DNA from 2 places in the Thermosporothrix sp. COM3 genome. Region 2 is predicted to be linked to the other one. Evidence: a T-box and tRNA genes for the amino acid it is inferred to sense, from the RefSeq annotation. Region 2 holds a T-box; the other holds one or more tRNA genes.

Region 1 (11,482 bases), 120 kb from region 2:
GGCGTGCCCCGCCTGAATGCGCTTGATTTGCAGCGTGTCATTAAATATCTGCCCAAGCCCGTTATCGCAATGGTTGCAGGTTACGCGATTGGTGGCGGACATGTGCTGCATGTTCTCTGTGACTTGACCATTGCTGCTGACAATGCTCGTTTTGGTCAGACAGGCCCGAAAGTCGGCAGCTTTGACGCCGGTTGGGGAGCTACCTATCTGGCCCGCATCGTCGGCCATAAGAAGGCCCGCGAGATCTGGTATTTGTGCCGCCAGTATAGCGCTCAGGAAGCGCTGGACATGGGTCTCGTCAATGCAGTTGTGCCTCTGGAGCAACTGGAAGAAGAGACCGTGAAATGGGCGAAAGAGATTCTGGCGAAGAGCCCCATTGCGATTCGCTTCCTCAAGGCTGCCTTCAATGCTGATACCGATGGCCTGGCTGGTATTCAGGATCTGGCCGGTGACGCGACCATGCTCTACTACATGACTGAGGAAGGCAAGGAAGGCAAAAACGCATTCCTTGAGAAGCGCAAGCCCGACTTCTCGAAGTTCCCACGCCTGCCATAAGGTAACCCATGAGTATTGTTGATATTCTCTGTCATCCGTACCGGATACCGCTACGCACGGGTGTTTCAACTGCTCATGGAAAGCTAGCTGTGCGCAGCGGTGCAATTCTTGAGGTACGTTCTGCGAGTGGGCACATCGGCTATGGCGATGCTGCCCCTCTCGCAGATTTTCATGCTGAAACGCTCGATTCTGTCTTGCAGTCGCTGACTCCATTGCTGACACAGCTTCAAGGACGTGAGCCTCTCGCCGCCCTTTCGACGCTCTATAACCTGCTCGATTCCGTCAAGTTGCCTTCTGCCACGGTGTTTGGTCTGGAGGTGGCCCTGCTCGATCTGGTCAGTAAGATGCGCGGCGTTCCGCTGTATAGCCAGCTCTTGCACGATTCCGGGAAAGGAAAGAGTGCCATTCCTGTCAATGCAGTTATCGGGGCGAGTGGCATTGATGAGACAGTGCAGGCCGCTCGAATGGCGGTCCAACGTGGGTTTCGCTGTCTGAAGCTCAAGGTGGCGAATGGATTGAGCGAAGAAGATGAAATTGCTCGCATCGCGGCGGTTCGGCAGGCCGTTGGATCAGATGTGGGGTTACGCCTTGATGCCAATGAGCACTGGGATTTTGAGCGTGCTGTCAGGGTGTTGAATGCTTGCGCCTCGTACGATATTCAGTATGTGGAGCAGCCATTCAGAGCCTATGATCTGGACAGCATGTATCGCTTGCGTCAGGAGGTGGCGATTCCCGTTGCTGCTGATGAGGCCGTCTATAACCTTGAGAATGCCCGACGTATTGTGGCCTGGGAGGCGGCTGATATTTTGATTATCAAGCCGCAGATGACAGGGGGTCTCTATATGTCGCGCCAGATTATTCATGAGGCAACGCGCCATAATGTTCAGTGTGTGGTAACGGATGCGATGGAAAGCGGAATCGGAGTTGTCGCAACCCTGCATCTTGCTGCGGCCTCGCCCGAAGTGACACTGCCTTGTGGGCTGGCGACGCTGGATCTGTTGGCTGATGACCTGCTATTGGAAGCCCTGCCGATCGAGCAGGGATCTATGACAGTACCTGCCGGTCCTGGTCTGGGAATGTCTCTTGATCAAGATGCTTTGAAAAAATATGCAGTGAAAGAGGTGAGGGGAGAGTGAAGGTAGAAACTCCTTCCATGACAACAACAACTGTGTTGCCCAATTGGCTCAAACGCTGTGCCGAGAATTACCCCACGCGTTGTGCTCTCACCTATGGTTCTGTTCATTGGAGCTTTGCTGAGCTAAATGCGCAGGTAGAACGGCTGGCGCGGCAGCTTGCCGGGGCTGGCGTGCAGGAGGGGAGTCGTGTCGCGTGTATGGCAATGAATGGCCCGGCGCTGGTGATCTGTGTCCATGCCCTGACACGCTTGAAGGCTATTCTTGTCCCGCTGAATATTCGTTTGTCGGTTCAAGAACTGTGCTGGCAGTTACAGGATGTTCGAGCTGATCTGCTGCTGTATGAGCCGCGGTTTGCAACGACGGTCGCGACCATTGCCGAGATGGTGCCGGGATTAAAGCAGCACGCGCTGCTGACCGGGAGCGAGGACGAGCGCTATGCCGTATGGCTTGAGGCGGCGACCGAGCAGGATGTCCCGCTAAGCGAAGAGATCTCGTTAAACGCGACACAGGCTATTATGTACACATCAGGTACTACCGGACATCCAAAGGGTGTTCTGATTACCTATGCTATGCAATGGTGGAATGCTGTTGGCTCGGCGTTGAATATGGGGCTGCATGCGCGTGATTGCTGGCTTGCCTGCATGCCATTGTTTCATATTGGTGGCCTTTCGATCCTGATGCGCAGTGTGATCTATGGTATCAGGATTTATGTGATGGAAAAGTTTGACGCTCAGGCTGTCAATCGGGCTATTTGCGAGGATGGTGTGACGATTATCTCGGTGGTGGCGGTCATGCTTCAGCGCATGCTGAACGCGTTAGATGAGGGACAGCGCTATCCTGAGACGTTTCGTTGTGCGCTACTCGGCGGAGGTCCTGCACCTTTACCTTTGCTGCAAGCGTGTGCGGCGCGCAATGTGCCCGTTGTGCAGACGTATGGCCTGACCGAAGCCTGTTCTCAGGCGGCAACGCTGGCCCCCGAGGATGCCTTGCGCAAGCTCGGGTCCGCTGGTAAACCTCTGTTGCCTGTGCAGTTGCGCATTTTGAACGATGGAGTGGAAGCAAAGCCCGGAGAGCCGGGAACTATCTACCTGAAAGGGCCAACAATCACCCCCGGCTATGATCATCGCCCTGACGCGACCAGTGAGGCGTTTTTTGACGGCTGGTTCTCGACCGGAGATATTGGATATGTGGATGCCGAAGGCTATCTTTATGTGCTTGATCGGCGTACAGATCTTATCGTTTCTGGTGGGGAAAATGTCTATCCAGCCGAGGTAGAAGCGGCTCTGCTGTCTCATCCCGCCGTGGCAGAGGTGGGAGTCTGTGGCCGAGAACATGTCCAGTGGGGACAGGTACCTGTGGCCTGTGTTTGCCTGCATCCCGGGGCTCAGGTCTCAGAAAGTGAGCTTCAACGCTATGCTGAACAGCGGCTTGCTCGCTATAAGGTGCCGAAGGCTATTTACTTTGTCTCTCAGTTGCCGCGTACCGCTTCTGGCAAGTTGGTGCGCCGCGATTTGAAGCTGTTGCTTCCTGAAGCCTGAAAGGCTATCAGGAGAAGCGGGGTCGCTCTGGCCTCGCTTTTTCTTTTGGGGAGCGAAGATGTCTCTGTTGGCTTCTTACTACAATGTGCAAACAAAAGTTCACAAATGTCACTCTTTCATTTCTCAGTTGTTTATCAGATATGTGACATAGAAGATACTCTAATATCATTTTAATAGGATTTGGACCATAAGTGTGTTATAGTTTCTAATAACGAATGGAAATCTGCTATGTATCGCTTGAAGCCGAGGAGGGCGGACACTATGCGTATCGCTGTCATCGAGAACGAATTGTCCATACAGGACATGTTGCGCTATGCATTAGAACTGGAAGGACACCGGGTTGATATATATGCGTGTATCCCAGATCAGTTCCTTAAGTGCGATCTTGTCATTATCGAGCCGGGAGAATACGGGCAGCATTTTCAGGTGGTCTTACACTGTATCGAGTATTATCGAGTTCCGGTCGTAATTCTGACCTTTTACGATTGGAACATTATTATGGCTCAGGAATATGGGGTTCCGGCTCTCCGCAAGTTGCCGTTTCGTCTCTCCTTGTTTCTGGAATATGTCAATATGTTTCAAGACAGCACCGTGAGTCGGCTGAAGGTCGGGTGAACGCTTGTAGGGAACATGTGCTTTTTGCTATACTGCTCTTCGGGCGTCTGTATGTGACGGTCAATCTCAAGTAGAAAGAGGGGTAACTCGGGTCATGGTGACACCGGTTCTGGCTACGCTCGGGTATATTCTGTCTCCTGATGGCAAGCAGGTTTTGATGATCCACCGGAACAAACGGCCTGATGATCTCCATTATGGGAAATATAATGGCCTGGGTGGACGGCTTGAGGTCGGAGAGGATGTGGCAACCTGCATGAAGCGGGAAATTCGTGAAGAGTCTGGTCTGGAAGTGGATCAGATGACTCTGCGGGGGTCGATTATGTGGCAGGGCTTCGGTAAACAGGGGCAGGACTGGTTCGGCTTCATTTTCCGTATCGATCGCTGGCATGGCGAGCAGCATTCCGGGAACGCTGAAGGCTCGCTGGTATGGGTTCCGCTGGATTCTCTGGCTACGCTTCCTATGTGGCCAAGCGACAGATATTTTTTGCCGATGGTGTTCGATCAGGATGAGCGTCCTTTTCATGGTCATATGCTTTTCCGCAATGGTGAGTGCCTGAGCTGGACATACCAGCGGTAAGCTTGACGGGGCATGGTACAATAAGATCGCTCCGGGTGAATCCCTTCTCTTGCAGGTGAGCGCTGCGAAAAGTCTGAAAAATTCCCAGACAAAGCTATTGACAAGCTTTAAAGAACCTGCTAATATGTTGGAGAAAGGTGATGAGCCTGACGTACGGAGAGGTCGCATAGTGGCCTAGTGCGGCGGTTTGCTAAACCGCTGAGGGGTATTCCCCCTCCGAGAGTTCGAATCTCTCCCTCTCCGCCAGAAAGAGCGCATATTCAATATGTGCTCTTTAGTTCCCTTAGGGGAGTAGCTCAATTGGTAGAGCACCCGACTCCAAATCGGGCGGTTGCGAGTTCGAGTCTTGTCTCCCCTGCCAGGAAAACCTCTCTGTATCTCACACAGAGAGGTTTCTTTTTTTGCCCAGTTACTGCATCATTTCGACCCATTGTGCTCGCCAATCCGGAGCAGTATACGGTTCAGGCCAGTAATCAACCTCTTTGACAATCAGACTATCCCGTAGCTCAAAAAAAGAGATCGCGGTTTCCTGTTGACCCTGAAAGGCCATTGTGCAGAGGGTCACCGCTTCGTTCTCGCTTGCCAGAATACGGTGAATGGTGATGGTCCATTCTCCGGGGTAATTTGCATTCACGGCAATGTAATTTTCCTTGCCGCGAATCCGCTCCCTCGTTTGCGGCCACTCACAGGTGAAGTCATCATGAAGAAATACTGCCAGATCCTCGAAGCGTCTTTCGCTCATAGTCTGCCAGAAGCGTTCTATCAGGTCATGAGATGAATGCATTGCCTGCTTTCCTTTCTTTTGCTATTTTTCTATTATAGAAGAGATGTTCTATTTCGTAAAGTGGAAATATGGGACAAAAACGAACCTTTTTTCTTCCTTATCCGTAAATGAAGTAGCGATCAACGGAAGGAGCGCAATCTATGAGCGGAAGGAGCATAGTTATATGAGTGAACAGACAGGGAACGAAGCAAAAGGACGCAGTATCGTTGCGTATACCGATAGAGGGCGTTGGGTTAAGTCGAATGTGCGCAATCTGGCTACCGGAGCCGGACTGGCGTTTCTGGCGACACGGAAAGGCGCGAACTTCCTGATCAAAACAATCTCCTCAACATCGCGGGGTCTCCTGATGGTCTGGGGTCTGGGCAATGTGCCGGCCCTGTTTCATATGTTGAGTACAAAACCTCTGGTAGTCGTGGATGAGGAGGGCATCCGGTACAATCTCCCTGCGCTTGGTCCGATAGAGCTTGGTGGCTTCCTGCCGTGGAACGAGATAGCCGGCCTCTATCTTGCTGATATCTCGGCTTTACAGCAGGGCAAGGCACAGAAAGTGCTCTGTGTGCTTCCCAGAAACAAGGAGACGTTCCTTCAACGTGGGAGCCTGGTAACACGCAAGGTGCGCGGCTTTATGAATAATATGGTCGGTTCACCTTTCTGTATTCTAGATTCTGGCGGCGTTACGCTGTCGCCCGAAGAGATCCTGAACCGTATCAGAACATCGTTTGCTGACAAGCTGGAAGAGCATCGCATTGTGCTTGGCGATGAGCGCAAGGTGGCGATGCCCCGCTAGGGCAACTAGAAGAGAGAGCAGACAAATCCTTGTTCGAGGGATACTGTCTGCTCTCTTTTTTCTGTCTTAGTGCTGAGACGCGTAGAAATCATCGACGGCCTGGATTGCAGTGCCTCGGGTAACGGGATAACCGCTCTCAGGGAGCACATGTTCCAGCGCTTCCAGCACGGTATAGACGTTCTGGCTATTGGCGTTGTAGCCCATCAGACCGATGCGGATCAGGCGACCCTGAAGGGCGCCAAAACCACCGCCAATCTCGATGTTATAACGCGAGAGCAGGGTTTTGCGGATATGCATTTCGTCAACGCCTTCCGGGAGCAGGATAGCCGTCAGGACAGGTAACTCATAGCCGGGCTCGGTGAGAATCCGCAGGCCAAGCGCCTTGATTCCTGCTTTTAGAGCATCTCCATGCAACTGATGTCGAGCAAAACGGGCTTCCAATCCTTCCTCACAGGTGATGCGGAGGGCTTCGCGCATGCCATACACCAGATTGCTGCAGATCGTGTGATGGTAGGTGTGATCTCCGTTCCAGTAGCGGTTCAGGGCTTCCAGATTCAGATAGTAGCTTTGAACTGGCTTGCGGCGTTTCTTGATGGTTTCAAGCGCTCGTTCGTTCAAGGTAACGGGTGCAAGGCCGGGGAGCGCCCCCAGACATTTTTGGCTGCCCGCATAGCAGGCGTCAATTTTCCATTCATCGACTTTGACAGGGATACCGCCCAGGCCGCAAACCGCGTCAACCACAAAGAGTGCTCCGTGCGCGTGCGTGACACGTTCCAGCTCCTCAAGTGGCTGCCTTAAGCCGGTCGAGGTCTCGGCGACAGCGGTCGCAAAGAGCTTGACACCCGGGTTCTCCTGAAACGCCTTTTCAAGCGTGGCAGCTTCAAGCGGCTTGCCTGGCTCAGTTTCCAGATTGATGACTGTTGCACCGACACGTGAGGCGATGTCCACAATGCGTCCGCTGAAGAAGCCCAGGCTACCAGCGATCAGGGTGTCGCCTTCTTCGAGCAAATTACTGAGCACAGCTTCCGCACCCGAAAAGCCTGAGCCAGAAACACAGAGCGTCATGTCATTCTTTGTCTGGAACACCTCTCGTAGCAGGGCGGCTGTCTCTTCCAGAATGGTGAACATCTCGGGATCGAGGTGCCCGAGCTGGGGCGCAGAGGAGATTCGTAACACGCGTGGATCGACATTGCAGGGGCCAGGGCCGAGCAAGAGGCGATAGGGCGGATTGAGTTCAGGTATTTGCGATCGGGATGGGGTTATCTGGGTCATTGTAATGAGAGCCTACCTTTCCTTGCATACTGAAGAACACACCTCGACACTGAAGCGTGGCATCCGTTGCATAATTTATGATTTTCGATACATTTGTCAGCATATCACGAAAGAGCCGATGATTGTGCTATTGTTGATCCAGCACATCAGGATTCAGGATATTGGGCGGTACCTCCCCTTTCTGAAATGCCAGCAGGTTGTTCGCGGCTGTGGTTGCCATAAGGGAGCGCGTTTTCAGGGAAGCGCTACCAATATGGGGAGCCAGGACGACGTGTTCCATCTGCAAGAGCTCTGGTTCAATCGCCGGTTCGTTTTCAAATACGTCCAGTCCTGCACTGGCAATTTGGCCTGTCTGGAGCGCTCGGACAAGCGCCTTTTCGTCGATGATTGCACCTCTGGCGGTATTGATGAGAATGGCTTCGGGCTTCATCAGTGCAAACTCGCGCTCACCGATCAGATGATGTGTTTCTTGCGTATAGGGGCAATGCAGGCTGATAAAGTCGGACTCCTTCAGCAGCTCCTCGAACGAGACAAAGGTGAGGTTATAGCGCTGTTCTTCTTCCGCTGACAGGCGCGAGCGGTTGTGATACAGCACCCGCATGTTAAAGCCCGAGGCACGCCTGGCCATCGCCTGACCGATCCTGCCGGCCCCGATAATGCCCAGTGTCGCGCCGTAAACCTCTGCCCCACAAAACAGCAGTGGTTCCCAACCGGTAAAGCGCCCGGCACGTAAGAAGCGTTCAGACTCGGGGATGCGGCGCGCGGTCGCCAGAAGCAAGCCAAAAGCAAGGTCGGCGGTGGTGTCGGTCAACACTCCAGGGGTGTTACTGACCGCGATGCCAAGTCGGGTCGCGGTGGCAACATCGATATTGTTAAAGCCAACGGCCATATTCGCGATCATCTTGAGGCGCGGATTGGCGGCTGCACAGGTTTCCAGGAAACGTGCATCGATGGTATCTGTGAGCAGGCAGAAGAGATAGTCATGACCGGGAGCACGGTGGAGTAATTCATCATACGACCAGATGACCCCCTCCTCTTCGTTGGCCTCGACGATCCCGAAGGATTCAAGGATTGGATAGGCAGCGTCAGGAACCTTTTGTGTGACCAGGATCTTTGGTTTGTCAGACATCATTGCCTCCAGGAAAATAATGCGTGGACACGAAAGAGTGACGGAGGGTGGCGCTGTCTCTTTCTGGTGTCCCGGGTGCAGGGTGGTGGAACGCCAGACGCGGGGGTGTTCCACCAGTCATTGTAACAAACTGCTCTCCTGGATTGCAAGCTAAGAGGCCCGATGCCCGAGCCCTACAGGGTGCCCTTCAGCTTCGCGAAGCCCCAGTTGAGCAGCGCAGTGGCGTCAATATCGCGTTGGCTCAGACTGGTATCGTGTAGAATTGCTCCAATGATATAGTGATCGTCCTGAACGGCTGCAAAGACAAAGCAGTAGCCCGCTCTTCCTGTATAGCCTGTTTTGATGCCGAGCAGCCCTTCATAGGACGATAGGAGTGTGACCCGGCTTGGCCAGGTGTATCTGTGATTGGTGCTGGTTGCTTGTACCTCGTATGCGGGTGATTTGGCGATCTCGGCGAAGAGTGGAATTGTCATCGCGTAGCGGGCCAGAGTAACAAGATCGTCTGCGGTCGATGTACTGACGTCGCCCTCGATAGTGAGACCATCGGCATCGACGAAGTGTGTTTGTGTCATGCCGAGCGCCTGTGCCTTCGCGTTCATCATCTGGATGAAGGTATCAACGGAGCCATCGCCGATCACCAGTGCGATGGTATAGGCGGCATCAGCGCCAGAGGGAAGCATCAATCCGTAGAGGAGATCGCGCAGGGTCAGCACGTCCCCGGCCACAAGTTGTGCAGTACTGGCATCGGTTCCCTGCACGTGGTCGATTGCTGCTTCTGGCACCGTGATGCGCTGATCGGGGTTTCCGTTTTCCAGCGCAAGCACCGCCGTCATCATTTTGGTCGTACTGGCAACGGGTAGCGGCATATCATTCTTCTGCTGGAAAAGTGCCTTACCGCTATTGACCTCAAAAAGATAGGCCGCTTCAGCCTGAATGACTGGTGCGTTCTGCTTTGATGATACAGTGGGTGTTATCTCCAGGGTAGGTGAAGGCGAGGGGGTTGGTGATGGCGTCAGAGTAGCCGTCGGGTGTGGCATGATGGTTGGCGTTACCGGAGCCTTCCGGAGCCCAAAAGACGCGAGCAACGGGTTCGCAACGGAGGTGAAGGCAAGGACAGAGGCCAGCATTCCCAGTACCAGCACTATGATAAGTGCGAGAAGCAGTATAGGTTTCTTCTTCTTCATAAGGTATATGCTCCTTTTTAGAGACAGAATAGCTTTCATACATTCTATGCCAGGAAACAGAGATGAACGGAAACAGAGTCGGAAGCCGCCTCCCCATTGTCTGGCTTACTGTAACATGCAATTTCAGGAGAATCAATGTTGTTATTGGCGAAAAGAGAATAAGGTGTGCGATGGTATCGCTTTTTGTATCGCTCTCTCGTGAGAGTGGCGCTGGGTGGGCCGAATAGATCAGACCTCTTTGTTTGCAATGGGATATACTACTTGAAAGAGCGTACAAAACTCTGTCTCTGGTGTTCCTCTCTGAGAGGCAAATGATCGACTATCAATTTGCCGGGAAGAGATGAAAGAAAGGAGCTTCTATGCAACCCTGGTCCATCGAGTGGAAAGGCCGTCTCGTAGAGCATGTTTTCAAGAGTGAAGTGCTGAAAGGGAACCCGCTGCATGACCCCTATGAACGCCCGCTCTGGGTGTATCTGCCTCCCGGGTACGATGACGACCCCGCCCGACGGTATCCGGCTATTTATATGATTCAAGGCTTTACCGGTCAGTTGGATATGTGGCGGAATCGGACGGCGTTTCGCAAGAACTTCCCAGAAATGGTAGACGAGCTCTTTACGAAGCAGGGAACTCCTCCCTGCATTGTGGTTTGGGTCGATTGCTGGACCTCGTATGGTGGCAGTCAGTTTCTGGATTCTCCCGCGGTTGGGCGCTACCATACGTACCTGTGTGATGAGGTTGTTTCCTGGGTTGATCTCCACTATCGGACGCTGGCTTCCCGGGAGCATCGGGGCATTGCCGGGAAATCGAGCGGCGGCTATGGCGCGATGATAACGCCGATGTTGCGTCCGGATCTCTGGGGAGGCTTTGCTACCCATGCCGGGGATGCCCTCTTTGAGATGTGCTATTTGCCCATGTTTCCGGCTTCTGTGCGGGCGCTGCGCGAGCACTATGATGGCTCTTATGAAAAGTTCTGGCAGGATTTCCGGAGCCGGGTTCCGCTGACTCGCGAGAGCGATTTTAACCTGTTGAATGATTGGGGGATGGCTGCCTGCTACTCGGCGGAGAAAGATGGCACGGTGAAGCTTCCCTATGATACGACAACAGGCGAGCTGATTCCCGAGATCTGGGAGCGCTGGCTTCAATGGGACCCGGTGCGGATGGTACCACGCTATGCGAAGGCGTTGCGCTCAATGAAGGCCATCTATATTGACGCCGGCAGACATGACCAGTTCTATCTTGATCTGGGGGCGGAAGCGTTCCGGCAGGCGCTGGAATTGATCGGTGTCAGGGATGTCTTCTTCGAGCTTTTTGAGGGAACGCACTCTTCTATCGAGTATCGCTATCCGCTTTCGTTGCGCTACCTGGCTGAACGCCTTGCTCCCTGAACTCCTGCTGCATAATCGCTGAGAAACAGTGATTCCTGCTTCCTCGTGTCTTTAGTAGGGCAAACTCATCAAAGCAGAAACTGTATTACGAGAGAGACGAGGAGCAGGAACACCAATGGATATCTCTGTGATTCTGGCTGCGGTCAGTTTTCCGGCCTGGCTTCGCATTACGCACTTTATCAATATTCTCTTTATCGGTTTATTGATGCGAAGTGGCATTCAGATTCTGGCGGCGCACCCCCGTTTATACTGGAATATCGCCTGTAAACCCGGAAGCGAGTGGCTGCGCTTCACGAAAAAGAAAGTCCCTCGCGACAAGCTGTGGACCTCAATGGATGAAGAGGTGAAGGCATCGCCTCTTCTGGCTTTACCGGGAGGCGAAAATCTGGGACTGGGGCGGCACTGGCACTTCTTCTCGGTCACGTTCTGGCTTCTCAACGGGCTGATCTATGTGATCTTACTCTTTGCAACGGGCGAGTGGAGCCGGCTGATTCCCACATCCTGGGATATTATCCCGCGA
Region 2 (11,482 bases):
ACAAGAGTATATTCCGACCTTTTTACTCGGATTAAACAGGAGCAAAATCAAGGAGCCGATGAATGGCACAGATTAACGAAGCAGAAGTACTGGACGCCTTACGCGAATGCTATGATCCAGAGATACCGGTCAATATCGTCGATCTCGGGCTGGTGTACGGCCTTAACATAAACCAGGAAGAAGGGCACGTAGATGTCACCATTACCCTGACAGCTATTGGTTGTCCGATGGCCGGAGAGGTGATGGAGGAGATCGACATGCGTGTACGTCAGGTCGAAAACGTGAAAAGCTGCAAAGTCGACCTCACCTTCGATCCTCCCTGGTCTCCTGAGCGGATGACAGAAGACGCACGGTGGGAACTGGGTCTTGTCTAAGCAGAAAACACAATGGGTGGGCTGGTTCCATGACAGAGCCAGTTCATCCATATTTTCCACCTCTCTTTCTCCTTTCCTCATCCCTCACTCTCTTCTCCACTTTTCCTTCTGAATTTACCCTATCACCTGAGTAAAGTCAATCATAGCAAAGCACTTCCATCCCTCGCTATCGAGCCTCTCGCATGGTATGATAGGGTGCGAGAAGTACTGCGAGACTGCCAACTTGGCACAACCGAGAAAGAATGGTATGCTAGTAGGACCTTATCCTGTACGGCACTTTCTTGCGTTCTATCTGTACTTATCTGGAGTTCTCGGAGTTTTTGCATGCAATATTGTATTAACTGCGGCCAGCCTTTGCGACCAGGGGCCTCGTTCTGCACCAATTGTGGCTATCAGAACCCTGGTACGCCGAGCACACCGGGCTTTAGCAGCAATGACTACTCGGCACAAACGGTAGCCAGCCCGCCGCCGGTTGCTCAGCAAGATTTTCCGGCTCCTCCTCCCCTCTCACAACCGCCTTCTTCTCAGGGCTCAGGAGCCAACCATCAGCCGCTACACGAAACCTATTCAACAATCCCTGCGCCGATTGATTCCAATCAGGCGTATCAGGAAACGGCCTCTTCCTATGCGACCGAGGCAGCATACGGGAGCTCACCCAATTACCCGAATGTTCAGGCTCCCAATCAGTTTGGCTCTGCCGCAAACTACCCGCAGCAGACTCCCAATCACCCTGGCTCTGCCGCGAACTATCCACAGCCAACACCCAGTCAATTTGGCCCTGTCGCCAGCTACCCGCACCATACCCCCGGGCAATTTGGTTCTGCCGCGAACTATCCGCCGCAACAGTTTTCCGGTTCCAGCCCCTACAACGCGCCATCGCAGGGTAGCTTTCCTACCCCCCCACAACCGCCAAAGAAGAAGAGAACCGCACTGATCGCTATTTCAGCAGCGCTTGCTCTGCTACTCATTCTCGGCGCAATTGTAACGTTTGGCGTCATTATTCCGAACCAGGTTCAGGCCGACCAGACCGCGACAGCCCAAAAAACGGTGACAGCCCAGAATCAGGCCACGGGAACTGCAAACGCACAGGTGACAGGAACATCCGTCGCGCAAGCACATGCAACTTCGACTGCTCAAGCACAGGCGACAGCGAACGCTGTTGCCACACAAACGACACTTCAGAGTCTCTATACGCAGGCCACAGGAGGGAAGCCCGTTCTCTCGTCGCCACTGGCAGCAAACGATAGCGCGAACTGGAACGTGGGTAAAACCAATGATGGAGGCGGATGCAACTTTAGCGATGGCCAGTATCATTCGACGCTGAACAAAGAGAAATATTTCCTGACCTGCTATGCCCAGAAAACCGACTACGCCAACTTCGCCATTGAGGTCGAGATGACGATTGTAAAAGGCGATGCAGGTGGTCTGGTTCTGCGCGGCGATGCAAAAGGCGGGAATGCCTATCTCTTCTCGTTTAAGAGCGACGGCACCTATGCAGTCCATGTCGAGAAGAACAGCAGCTTTAAAGGTTCAATCCTGACTAACCATACCGATATGATGCGCACTGGCTCCGGCGAGACAAACACAATCACTGTTATCGCTCAGGGTGACACCATGTATCTCTACATCAACAAACGTTATGTTGATAGCGTGGTCGATAGTACCTACAGCAGCGGACAGGTCGGGGTATTCTGCGACGCGGAGTCACAGCCTACAGACGTTGCGTTCAAAAACTTCAAAGTCTGGAATCTCTAAGCAGCAAAGAGCAGTCTCCCGGGAGGCTGCTCTTCCCCTTTTACCTCATAAGGGTTGACAAAGCGCAAACCCAGTGTTATTCTCGATATATCAGTTCAGCACAACAAAATATCAAGCGATGAACGGGATAAGTACCTGTTGGGTGATCTCAGAGAGCTGCGGGATGGTGCAACGCAGCGATACACCTTCAGCGAAATCCACCCGGGAGCCTGCGCGAACAGCGTTTACGGTTCGTCCCCGTTACCGGACAACAACGAGGTTCACTTACAGGTGAATAAAACAAGGTGGCACCACGATAGAGCATATTCTGCGTCGTCGTCCTGAAAGAAAAGGACACGGCGTTTTTTTATTGTCTGAAAAGAGGAGTTTGACAGATGTTAGATCTTACCTTTATCCGAAACAATCCGGATCTCGTGAAAGAGGCGGCACGACTGAAAAACAACCCGATCGATATCGACGCGCTGCTTGAGCTTGACCGGCAGGTTATCAATATGCAGCAGGAAGTTGACCAGACCCGCGCTCAGCAGAAGCAGCTCTCGAAGCAGATTCAGCAAGCTGCGAAAGAGAAGAATGTGGAGCTGCGCACTCAACTTATTGCCGAAGGGAAACAGCTCTCGGAGCGCCTGAAAGCACTGGAGCCAGAACTGACCCGCTTACAGGACGAGCGCTATCAGATGCTCCTGCTGGTCCCCAATATTCCCGATCCAAGCGCCCCGATTGGCAAAGATGAGGATGACAATGTGCCCATTAAGTACTGGGGCGAAAAACCACAGTTCGACTTCGAGATGCGCGATCATTATGAGCTCATGCAGCATCTTGATCTGATCGATATCGAGCGCGCGGTCAAGGTTGCCGGAACCCGCAGCTACGCCTTGCGGGGCGACGCAGCCCGCCTGGAACTTGCCCTGATTCACTTCGCTCTCGATCGTCTGGCCAAAGAAGGTTTCATGCCGCTTATCGTGCCCTCAATGGCCCGCGATTTCGCCTTTATTGGCAATGGACAATTCCCAAAAGGACGCGATCAGGTATACGAGGTTGAGGACGAGGATCTGTTCCTTGTTGGCACTGCCGAGGTCTCGATCACCGGCATGTATAAAGATGAGATCCTCAAGGCCGAAGAGCTGCCACTGCGCTTTGTTGGCTATAGCCCCTGCTACCGTAAGGAAGCGGGAACGTACGGCAAGGATACACGCGGCGTCTTCCGTGTCCACCAGTTCAATAAGGTCGAGCAGTACATTATCTGCAAAAACGACCATGAGGAATCGGTTCGCTGGCATGAGCAGCTTCTGAGAAACGCGGAAGAGCTGGTGCAGGCGCTTGAGCTCCCCTATCGCGTGGTCAACGTCTGTACCGGAGACATGGGTGATGGCAAGGTCGGCATGTATGATCTTGAATGTTGGGTGCCGAGCGAGAACCGCTACCGAGAGACCCATTCGTGCTCATACCTGCATGACTGGCAAGCCCGTCGCGCTAATATCCGCTATCGCGACGAAGATGGGAAGCTGAAGTTCGTTCACACACTGAATAACACTGCCATTGCCTCGCCACGCATCCTGATCCCGCTGCTGGAAAATCACCAGCAGGCGGACGGAAGCGTACGGATTCCCGAGGCACTCCGCCCGTATATGGGTGGTCAGGAGTACATTCACCCGAAACAATAAAACCCCTGTGCGCGTCTGCCGGGAAGCAGCAGACGCGCCTTTTCTTTGAGTATGGAAGGAGCAAAGACCCCTTATGGACCCCATCAACGTCTTTGATTACGAGAAGCTGGCCCGCGAGAAACTGGATCAGTTAGCCTGGGACTACTACAATGGCGGCAGCGACGACGAAGTGACCCTGCGCGCCAATCGTAGCGCCTTTGAGCGTATTCGCATCCGTCCGCGCATGCTCGTTGATACGAAGAATCTCGATATGCGTACCACCGCACTTGGCACGCCGATCAGCATGCCCGTCATTGTCGCACCTACCGCAGCCCACTCAATGGCTCATCCCGACGCTGAAATTGCCACAGTGCAGGCCACAGGCAACTGTGATACCATTTTTACCGCCAGCACCGCGGCCTCACGAAATGTGGTTGAAATTGCACAAGCCGCTACCGGGCCAATCTGGTTTCAGTTATATACGCATCGCAACCTCGACTTCAGCCGGACGCTGGTTCAGCGGGCCGAGCAGGCAGGCTATCGCGCGATTGTGTTTACCGTCGATATGCCACAACTTGGACATCGCGAACGTGACCTGCGCAACAACTTTGACCAGCTTCAGCAGCTTCCTACCGCAAATTTCCAGCTCTCCGAAGGCTTTCTCAATCCAACCGAACGCCATAAGATTGATACATGGGAAACGGTCGACTGGCTCAAAAGCGTGACCAGCCTGCCCATTCTGTTGAAGGGCATTCTGACCGCTGAAGATGCGCTGCTGGCCCTGGAACATCACGTCGATGGAATCATTGTTTCCAATCATGGCGGTCGTCAGCTTGATGGGGTTATGGCCGGCATTGAGGCACTGCCAGAAGTGGTTGAAGCTGTCGCAGGCCGCTGTGAGGTCTACATGGATGGTGGTATCCGACGCGGCACCGATATCCTCAAGGCGCTGGCGCTTGGCGCTCGCGCTGTACTGGTAGGTCGTCCTGTGCTGTGGGGACTAGCCGCAAACGGAGCTCAAGGTGTACGCGGCGTGCTGGAAATCTTGCGTTCTGAACTGGCACTGGCGATGACACTGGCTGGTTGCCCGAACCTTGCCAGCATCACGCCCTCATTGGTGAAGATTCTATGAGGCAAGCGGAATAATTTCTCCGCGCACCGACAGCGCTTCATCATCGATATACAACATGCCGATACTACAGGTTGGCTGGCGACGACGATCTGTAGCGCTTCCAGGATTAAAGAGCAGCAGCCCATCCTGCTCTTTATTGTAGGGTACATGGCTATGTCCGAAAACGACCACCCGGGCCCGGGGAAATTCTACTAGAGCATTACGTGCATAATATTTTGAATCACCCAGAATATGCACAATGCCAATACGACAAAAGCCAACCTGTATCTCTCGCTTGATGGGAAGCGCCTCTACCACCTCATCATATTCGACATTCCCCTGCACTGCGACAACAGGTGCGATCGTTTCCAACTCCGAGAGCACCGAGAGTACCGAGAGATCACCCGCATGGATAATCTGCTCTACATCAGCAAAATGCTCCCAGAGAGCCTCTGGAAGCCGCTTAAACCTGGGAAGGTGAGTATCAGAAAGAACTCCTACTTTATGGACCATACTATTTCGCTTCCTCCCTGGATGTGCTATTACGCTAGTGGTACGTTGCCGGGCTATACTGAAGAAAGAGCCCCTTTCAATGAGTCCGAGACCGGTACCAAAAAAAACGATGAGAAAACCTACTTCCAGGATACATAACATTTATGCGTATCGCTATTATATCCGACATTCATGGGAATCAGGTAGCGCTTGAAGCAGTGCTGCACGATCTTTCCCAACAGGCGCCAGTCGATCATCTGGTGATTGCTGGTGATCTCTGCCTGAACGGGCCTCGACCCAAAGAGGTCCTGCAACTGATCCAGAGCCTTCAGTGTCCGGTCATCCAGGGAAATGTGGACGTTGACACCATCACAGGAGCTCCCACGAAAAGTCCGAAGAAACGCCGCATCATCGCCTGGACACAGGAACAGATCGGGCAGGAAGGCATCGACTACCTGTCCGCTCTGCCCTTCTCACACCTGATTACCAACCCGCATGGGAGTAACGCCTTGATTGTCCATGCAAGCCCCCGGACACAGAACGAGGCCATTTTCCCCACAGCCTCAGATGAGACGCTGGAAGAGCAACTCGGCTCGCTTAATGCCACTATTGGAGCGCTCGCCTTTGGACACCTCCATATTCCGTATGTTCGACACTGGCGACAGCTCCTGTTAGTCGATGTCGGCAGTTGTGGTCTGCCCCGAGACGAAGATGCACGTGCTTCCTATGGCCTGTTAACATGGCAGGATGGAAGCTGGCATGCCGAGATCCGACGCGTTTCCTATGATATCGAGCAGGTAGTCAGGCAATTGCGCGAGTGTGGCATTCCTCATGCCCGCAGCCGCATCAAGATCCTGACGACCGCGAAATATTGATCTGTTGGCAGACAAAAAAGAAGAAGCCCCGCCGAAGAAGCGGGACTTCTTCCCTCAGCACCCTATCACCAGGACATACAGTTATAATGCTGCATGTTCAAATGGCAGGGACATTCGTACAATGTATCTGCAAGCAGCGGTGACTGAGAGGCTCCGGCCTTCTCCGAAAGCTCGCCAGTCGGCCCGGTTAATTGTTCCAGCGCTGGAAAATCGTCCTCACCATAGAGTTCCTCACCAAAGTAACTGACAGCGTCCCCGATGTCTACTAACTCCAATTCCTCAATAATTGCACGTAATTCGCTTGTAGAAGTCATAGTAGAACCCCCAATAAAAAAACGAAGCGGTCAAATCAGTCCTCCTCCACCTTGCCCCTCGGCCCCAGACCTTGCCTGGACGCCCTGTACAGGATCACTGATCCCCTTTTTCAAAGCGGGTCCGCGTACTGCGCTCAGCCTCCCTTGCAAGACGCCTCACGCAATCTGAGTAAGTGTTAGCAGGACAAAAACAAAAGCATAATGAAAACATAGCTCTATCAGTAGAAACGCCTCACCGGGGCAAGTCGAGCCAGAAAAAGCTTTCAATAGGCCAAAAAGGCCAGTCCTTGTGGATGAGTCTATGATGATAACAGGTAGCGCTGCAACCCCTTCAACCGAAAACTCGACCGCATAGCCCTTGCCTGCTCAAACGTGATATACTGACATGGACAAAAAAGGCTTCCAGCGAGGCGGAGCGTTCAAGCTGCTCTCTCTTACGCTTGAGGAGTACCCGGCAGACAAGTGTACAAGCAGGTCAAACACGCTCCCGTTTACGACTGGCTGACACGAGGAAAGCAATCGAAGCTGTCAGCACACATGCAAATAGATTATTCACTTGCAGGAGTTTTCTTTATGGCAAGCAAAAACTATGATGTAGCAGTGATTGGTGCAGGACCAGGCGGCTACGTCGCCGCTATCCGTGCCGCACAACTTGGTGCCAGTGTCGCGATCGTGGAAAAACAATATCTGGGCGGAACCTGCCTCAATGTCGGTTGTATCCCTTCAAAAGCCATGCTCCACATCGCAGAAGTACTGCACAACATGGAGTCACTGGATGATCTGGGTATTAGCCTTCCCGAGCAACCTACCCTCGATATGCGCAAGGCGGTTGCCTATAAAGATAAAGTGGTAAAGCGCATGACCAGCGGCGTCGGCCAACTGATGAAAGCAAATAAAATCGATGTCTTTGAAGGCAAGGCAAGCGTTGACGCCTCCCGCTCTATCAGCATCGAAAAGAATGATGGCTCTCAGGAAACCATCAGCGCGGACAAGATCATTCTGGCAAATGGCTCCGTCCCCTTGATGCCGCCTATGCCGGGTATCGACGGGCGCAATGTGATCAACAGCGATACCTGCTGGAATCTGCCCGCTGTTCCAAAGAGCCTGATCTGTGTCGGCGGTGGCGTAATCGGCGTCGAGCTGGCCTGCATGTTTAACGCGATCGGCACAAAAGTGACCATTCTGGAAATGCTACCGAATATCCTGGCTCCCGTCGATGACGAGGTACGCAAGCTGCTGGTCCGTATCCTGAACAAGCGTGGAATCGAGATTGTGACCGGCGCAAAGGTTGAGGCAATCGAGGATGATGGCGACCAGAAGAAGGTTATTACCACCACCGACAAGGGTGAACAGTCCTTCAATAGCGAGTACGTACTGATGGCTGTCAGTCGCCGTGCCAATACCACCGGCCTTGAGCAACTGATTGAACAGGGCCTTGATATGGATCGTGGCCGCGTTCGTGTCAACGAGAAGATGGAAACCAACCTCCCCGGCATTTATGCGATTGGTGACCTGACGAAAGGTGCCGGTCTCGCTCACGTAGCCTCAACCGAGGGTGAGGTTGCCGCTGAGAACGCGATGGGCCATCAGACAACAATGGAATACGATGTTGTCCCCAATCCTATCTTCACATTCCCGGAAATTGCCTTCGTCGGCCTGACCGAGGCACAGGCCAAAGAGAAATACGACGAGGTTCATGTGGAGCGCTTCCCCTGGGCAGCAATTGGGAAAGCAGTCGCTATCGGCGAGATGGATGGCTTCACCAAGATTATCACAGGCAAGTATGGTGAGATTCTGGGTGCCCATATTATCGGCCCCGATGCCACAAACCTGATCAGCGAGTTCTCGATTGCTATGCGCGGCGAACTGACAGTTGATGAGATCATCGACACGATTCACCCGCACCCAACCCTGAGCGAGGGCATTCACGAAGCCGCTCTTGCGGTCGAAGGTCGCCCCCTTCATATTGGGCCCAAACGCCAGCCCGTTCGCGCTTAAAAACGCATCGAGCATATCTGAATATCAATCCCCTGGGTCGTTCCGTCAGTATGGGACGGCCCTTCTTCTTTTGAAACGCCTGGTCCCCCCTTTTTTCCTAGCAGAGCTTCTTCCCGCTACAGAAGCCCACCCACTACGTCTCTATATCCAGAAGCTGTAAACACTAGAGAGGTAAGCCACTTATCAGTATACCGTAGCAGTATGCTAAAAGTATACCCATTCTCTTTTGCATTCAGGCTATCAATGCACCTGCTTTTTTTCCAAATATCGACGTGCTTTTCAATCACGTGCAAGTCAGCAAACCAGAAAGAGCACTTCCATGATGTATGACCACAAGACCAGTTTTGAAAGCGCGGGCAGGCAAACCGGTATAGAGAATACTCCGTTCCCGACGGCCTTCCCGGAACTACCAGGACAGAACGAAGAGCTAATACAGGACTTTGTTGCCTATTCGCGTCAGCAACCATTCCAGGTAGAAAGAGCACCTGAAGTTGCTTCCAGGCAACCTGATCCGCCTCCATTCACTCGGCCGACAATACCTCCCGTCATGCACTCACGCAGACGTCCGCTCTGGCTTCCCCTGGTGATCTCATTGATCGCGCTTGTTGTCGTCTTCGGCGGCGTCCTGGGTTATACTGCGACTCTCTCTAATAAAGGAGGGTCAGCCTCCCCGAACACACCACAACTCACCGCACAACAACAGGCGCATAAGGTTGCAGAACAATTTATGACGGCCTTCAAGGCAAAGGACTATCAAAAGCTCTGGTCTCTGCTTCATCCCGAGATTCAAAAACAATGGAAGAATCAGGCGGCCTATGTTGCCTTCCAGCAAGCTCGCTACAATGCCTATACCTTTCATAGCTATACGTTCGGCAAGGAGGAGCAACGAAAAACCTGGATCAATCCCGAAACCATGCAGAGCTACTCGAACGTGTTGCACATACCCGTCTCGCTCAAGCTCGATCTGACCGAGCCACCAGCCGATACAACGCTGCTTGCCGATGACGTTCTGCATCCTTCCCGGATCTTCCAGAATCTGCCTTTGATCATCCAGGAAATGACGCTCAAAGGGAAAGAAAAGCAGTGGCGCGTGCTGGCAGGAGGCCCCGCGGATCCAGAGGCACCTGTACTGCCCCCGTTACAGCCACCAGCACAACAACTCGCAGTGCCAATTCTGATGTATCATCACATTCTTGAGCTTCCCGCAAGCGCAAGCGCTCTTGATCTCAGTCTGGCCGTCTCGCCACAGCAGTTTGAAGAGCAATTGAAATATCTCAAGCAGCGAGGCTACCATGCAATCACCTTCAATCAGCTATTTAACGCGCTCTATTTCGGCGCTTCACTGCCAGAGCACCCGGTGATTCTGACGTTTGACGATGGCTACACAGATGCATACACAAACGCCTATACACTGCTCAAAAAATATGGCTACACAGGAATGTTCTATATTATTACAGAAAAGATTGGCTGGGAGGGTCAGGCAACCTGGAATCAGCTCCGTGAGATGCTCGCCAATGGCATGCAGATAGGCTCTCACAGCGTCCACCATGTCGATATGGGAGTCACCTATCTCTCCTCGCCCGATCAGGCATTCAGGGAGCTTCAGGAATCCCGTGCGACACTAGAAAAGAATCTCAAGGTACCAATTCAGCAGTTCTGTTATCCTGCCGGCGAGCCGTTCCGAAGCGGAGCGCTGAGTACACAGCAGGCCGTCGTCGCACAACTGAACAAGGCTGGCTATGTCGGCTCGACGATTGCCCCGGGTGAAACCGGCATCATTCAGGACAGCCAGCAACCGCAAAAGCTCTTCCGTATTCGGGTAGATGGCCGGTACGGGCTTGATGTCTTTACTGCCAGCATTCCCTGAGCAAAGGCAGAGGTGACGAGAGCGCGTCCCGTCACCTCACTCTGCCCCACTTTTCCCCGGAAAATGGCGAATTTTCAAAAATCCTGGCAAAAGGTCTTTACAACTTCCACAGAGTATGGTATTATCTAATCCGCAAGGGGGTGTAGCTCAGTTGGGAGAGCGCGACAATCGCACTGTCGAGGCCAGGGGTTCGAATCCCCTCATCTCCACCAGGAAGATTGGTTGAATTGATGAGAAAAAGGCTTGCAAATCGCTGACGGATGTGGTATAGTAAATACCGCCAAAGAGGAAGCGATGAGCAGGAGTAGTAGGTTTCTCGTCCAGAGAGTAGCCGGGTGGTGCGAGGCTACATCAGTAAACCGAACTCGCCTGGGAGCTACAAGTGTCAACAGGATATCCTGGTAGCGCTTGTCGGGACGCCCGTTATAGCGTAAAATGAGAGTAAGTTCAAGGTAAGTGTACCAACACGATTTACAGAACATGGGCCTGTAGCGCAGTTGGGAGAGCGTCTCCATGGCATGGAGAAGGTCAGGGGTTCGAGTCCCCTCAGGTCCACCAACAAATTTGCTTACCTGAACTGAAAAATCAGGGTGGTACCACGGAAAGCCTTTCGTCCCTCGCGGATGGAAGGTTTTTTTGTTGTTCCCTTCCCTGCTCTTCGTCATTCCTCGGTTCACGTTTGAGCCAGGAAGCTCAGGCCGTTTCCGCCAGAAACGGCCCTTTTCAGCAGTGTGGCGATGCTCAGAGCTTTTCCTGATTGCTTGAAGTTCTTGTAATTCTGGACCTTATCGCTGTATCCCAGATATGTTTGAGGTTGGTTTCATAAAAGTCTTCACATGCTTTCATGGATTACTCAGCCCGGGGCACTGACGATTATCCATGATAAGAACAATGAAAGCTACAGCCACTGCTCACCTACGCTGGTGAGCCTTACAGCAGTCCTTTGAACTGCTGCGGAAAGAAAGAATTTCGGGGAGGACCGTACATGATTACGCGCACAAAATACGACCCCAAAGAAATAGAACAGCGCTGGCAGGCCAAATGGGAAGCAGATCA

The links. A T-box is a leader RNA that pairs with one kind of tRNA and senses whether it is charged. The one in region 2 lies ahead of serS (serine--tRNA ligase), so its partner is inferred to be a tRNA-Ser.
Region 1: it encodes a tRNA-Ser, which carries the amino acid that the T-box ahead of serS (serine--tRNA ligase) is inferred to sense. The anticodon was not compared.

What each region holds. Positions count from the first base shown of each region.
Region 1 is NZ_AP019376.1:4,319,060-4,330,541, reverse strand. It holds gene menB (1,4-dihydroxy-2-naphthoyl-CoA synthase) at 1-555, shown strand, start outside; gene menC (o-succinylbenzoate synthase) at 564-1,691, shown strand; gene KTH_RS18370 (o-succinylbenzoate--CoA ligase) at 1,709-3,229, shown strand; gene KTH_RS18365 (DNA-binding response regulator) at 3,491-3,844, shown strand; gene KTH_RS18360 (NUDIX hydrolase) at 3,939-4,421, shown strand; tRNA gene KTH_RS18355 (tRNA-Ser) at 4,577-4,667, shown strand; tRNA gene KTH_RS18350 (tRNA-Trp) at 4,707-4,782, shown strand; gene KTH_RS18345 (nuclear transport factor 2 family protein) at 4,831-5,205, opposite strand; gene KTH_RS18340 (hypothetical protein) at 5,369-5,992, shown strand; gene KTH_RS18335 (pyridoxal-phosphate-dependent aminotransferase family protein) at 6,059-7,264, opposite strand; gene KTH_RS18330 (2-hydroxyacid dehydrogenase) at 7,392-8,507, opposite strand; gene KTH_RS18325 (D-alanyl-D-alanine carboxypeptidase family protein) at 8,567-9,577, opposite strand; gene KTH_RS18320 (alpha/beta hydrolase) at 9,937-10,962, shown strand; gene KTH_RS18315 (molybdopterin-dependent oxidoreductase) at 11,078-11,482, shown strand, end outside.
Region 2 is NZ_AP019376.1:4,437,392-4,448,873, forward strand. It holds gene KTH_RS18780 (metal-sulfur cluster assembly factor) at 63-374, shown strand; gene KTH_RS18785 (zinc-ribbon domain-containing protein) at 699-2,129, shown strand; T-box leader at 2,239-2,455, shown strand; gene serS (serine--tRNA ligase) at 2,504-3,790, shown strand; gene KTH_RS18795 (alpha-hydroxy acid oxidase) at 3,864-4,901, shown strand; gene KTH_RS18800 (metallophosphoesterase family protein) at 4,896-5,393, opposite strand; gene KTH_RS18805 (metallophosphoesterase family protein) at 5,537-6,247, shown strand; gene KTH_RS18810 (hypothetical protein) at 6,313-6,561, opposite strand; gene lpdA (dihydrolipoyl dehydrogenase) at 7,135-8,559, shown strand; gene KTH_RS18820 (polysaccharide deacetylase family protein) at 8,879-10,426, shown strand; tRNA gene KTH_RS18825 (tRNA-Ala) at 10,563-10,638, shown strand; tRNA gene KTH_RS18830 (tRNA-Ala) at 10,909-10,984, shown strand; gene leuS (leucine--tRNA ligase) at 11,412-11,482, shown strand, end outside.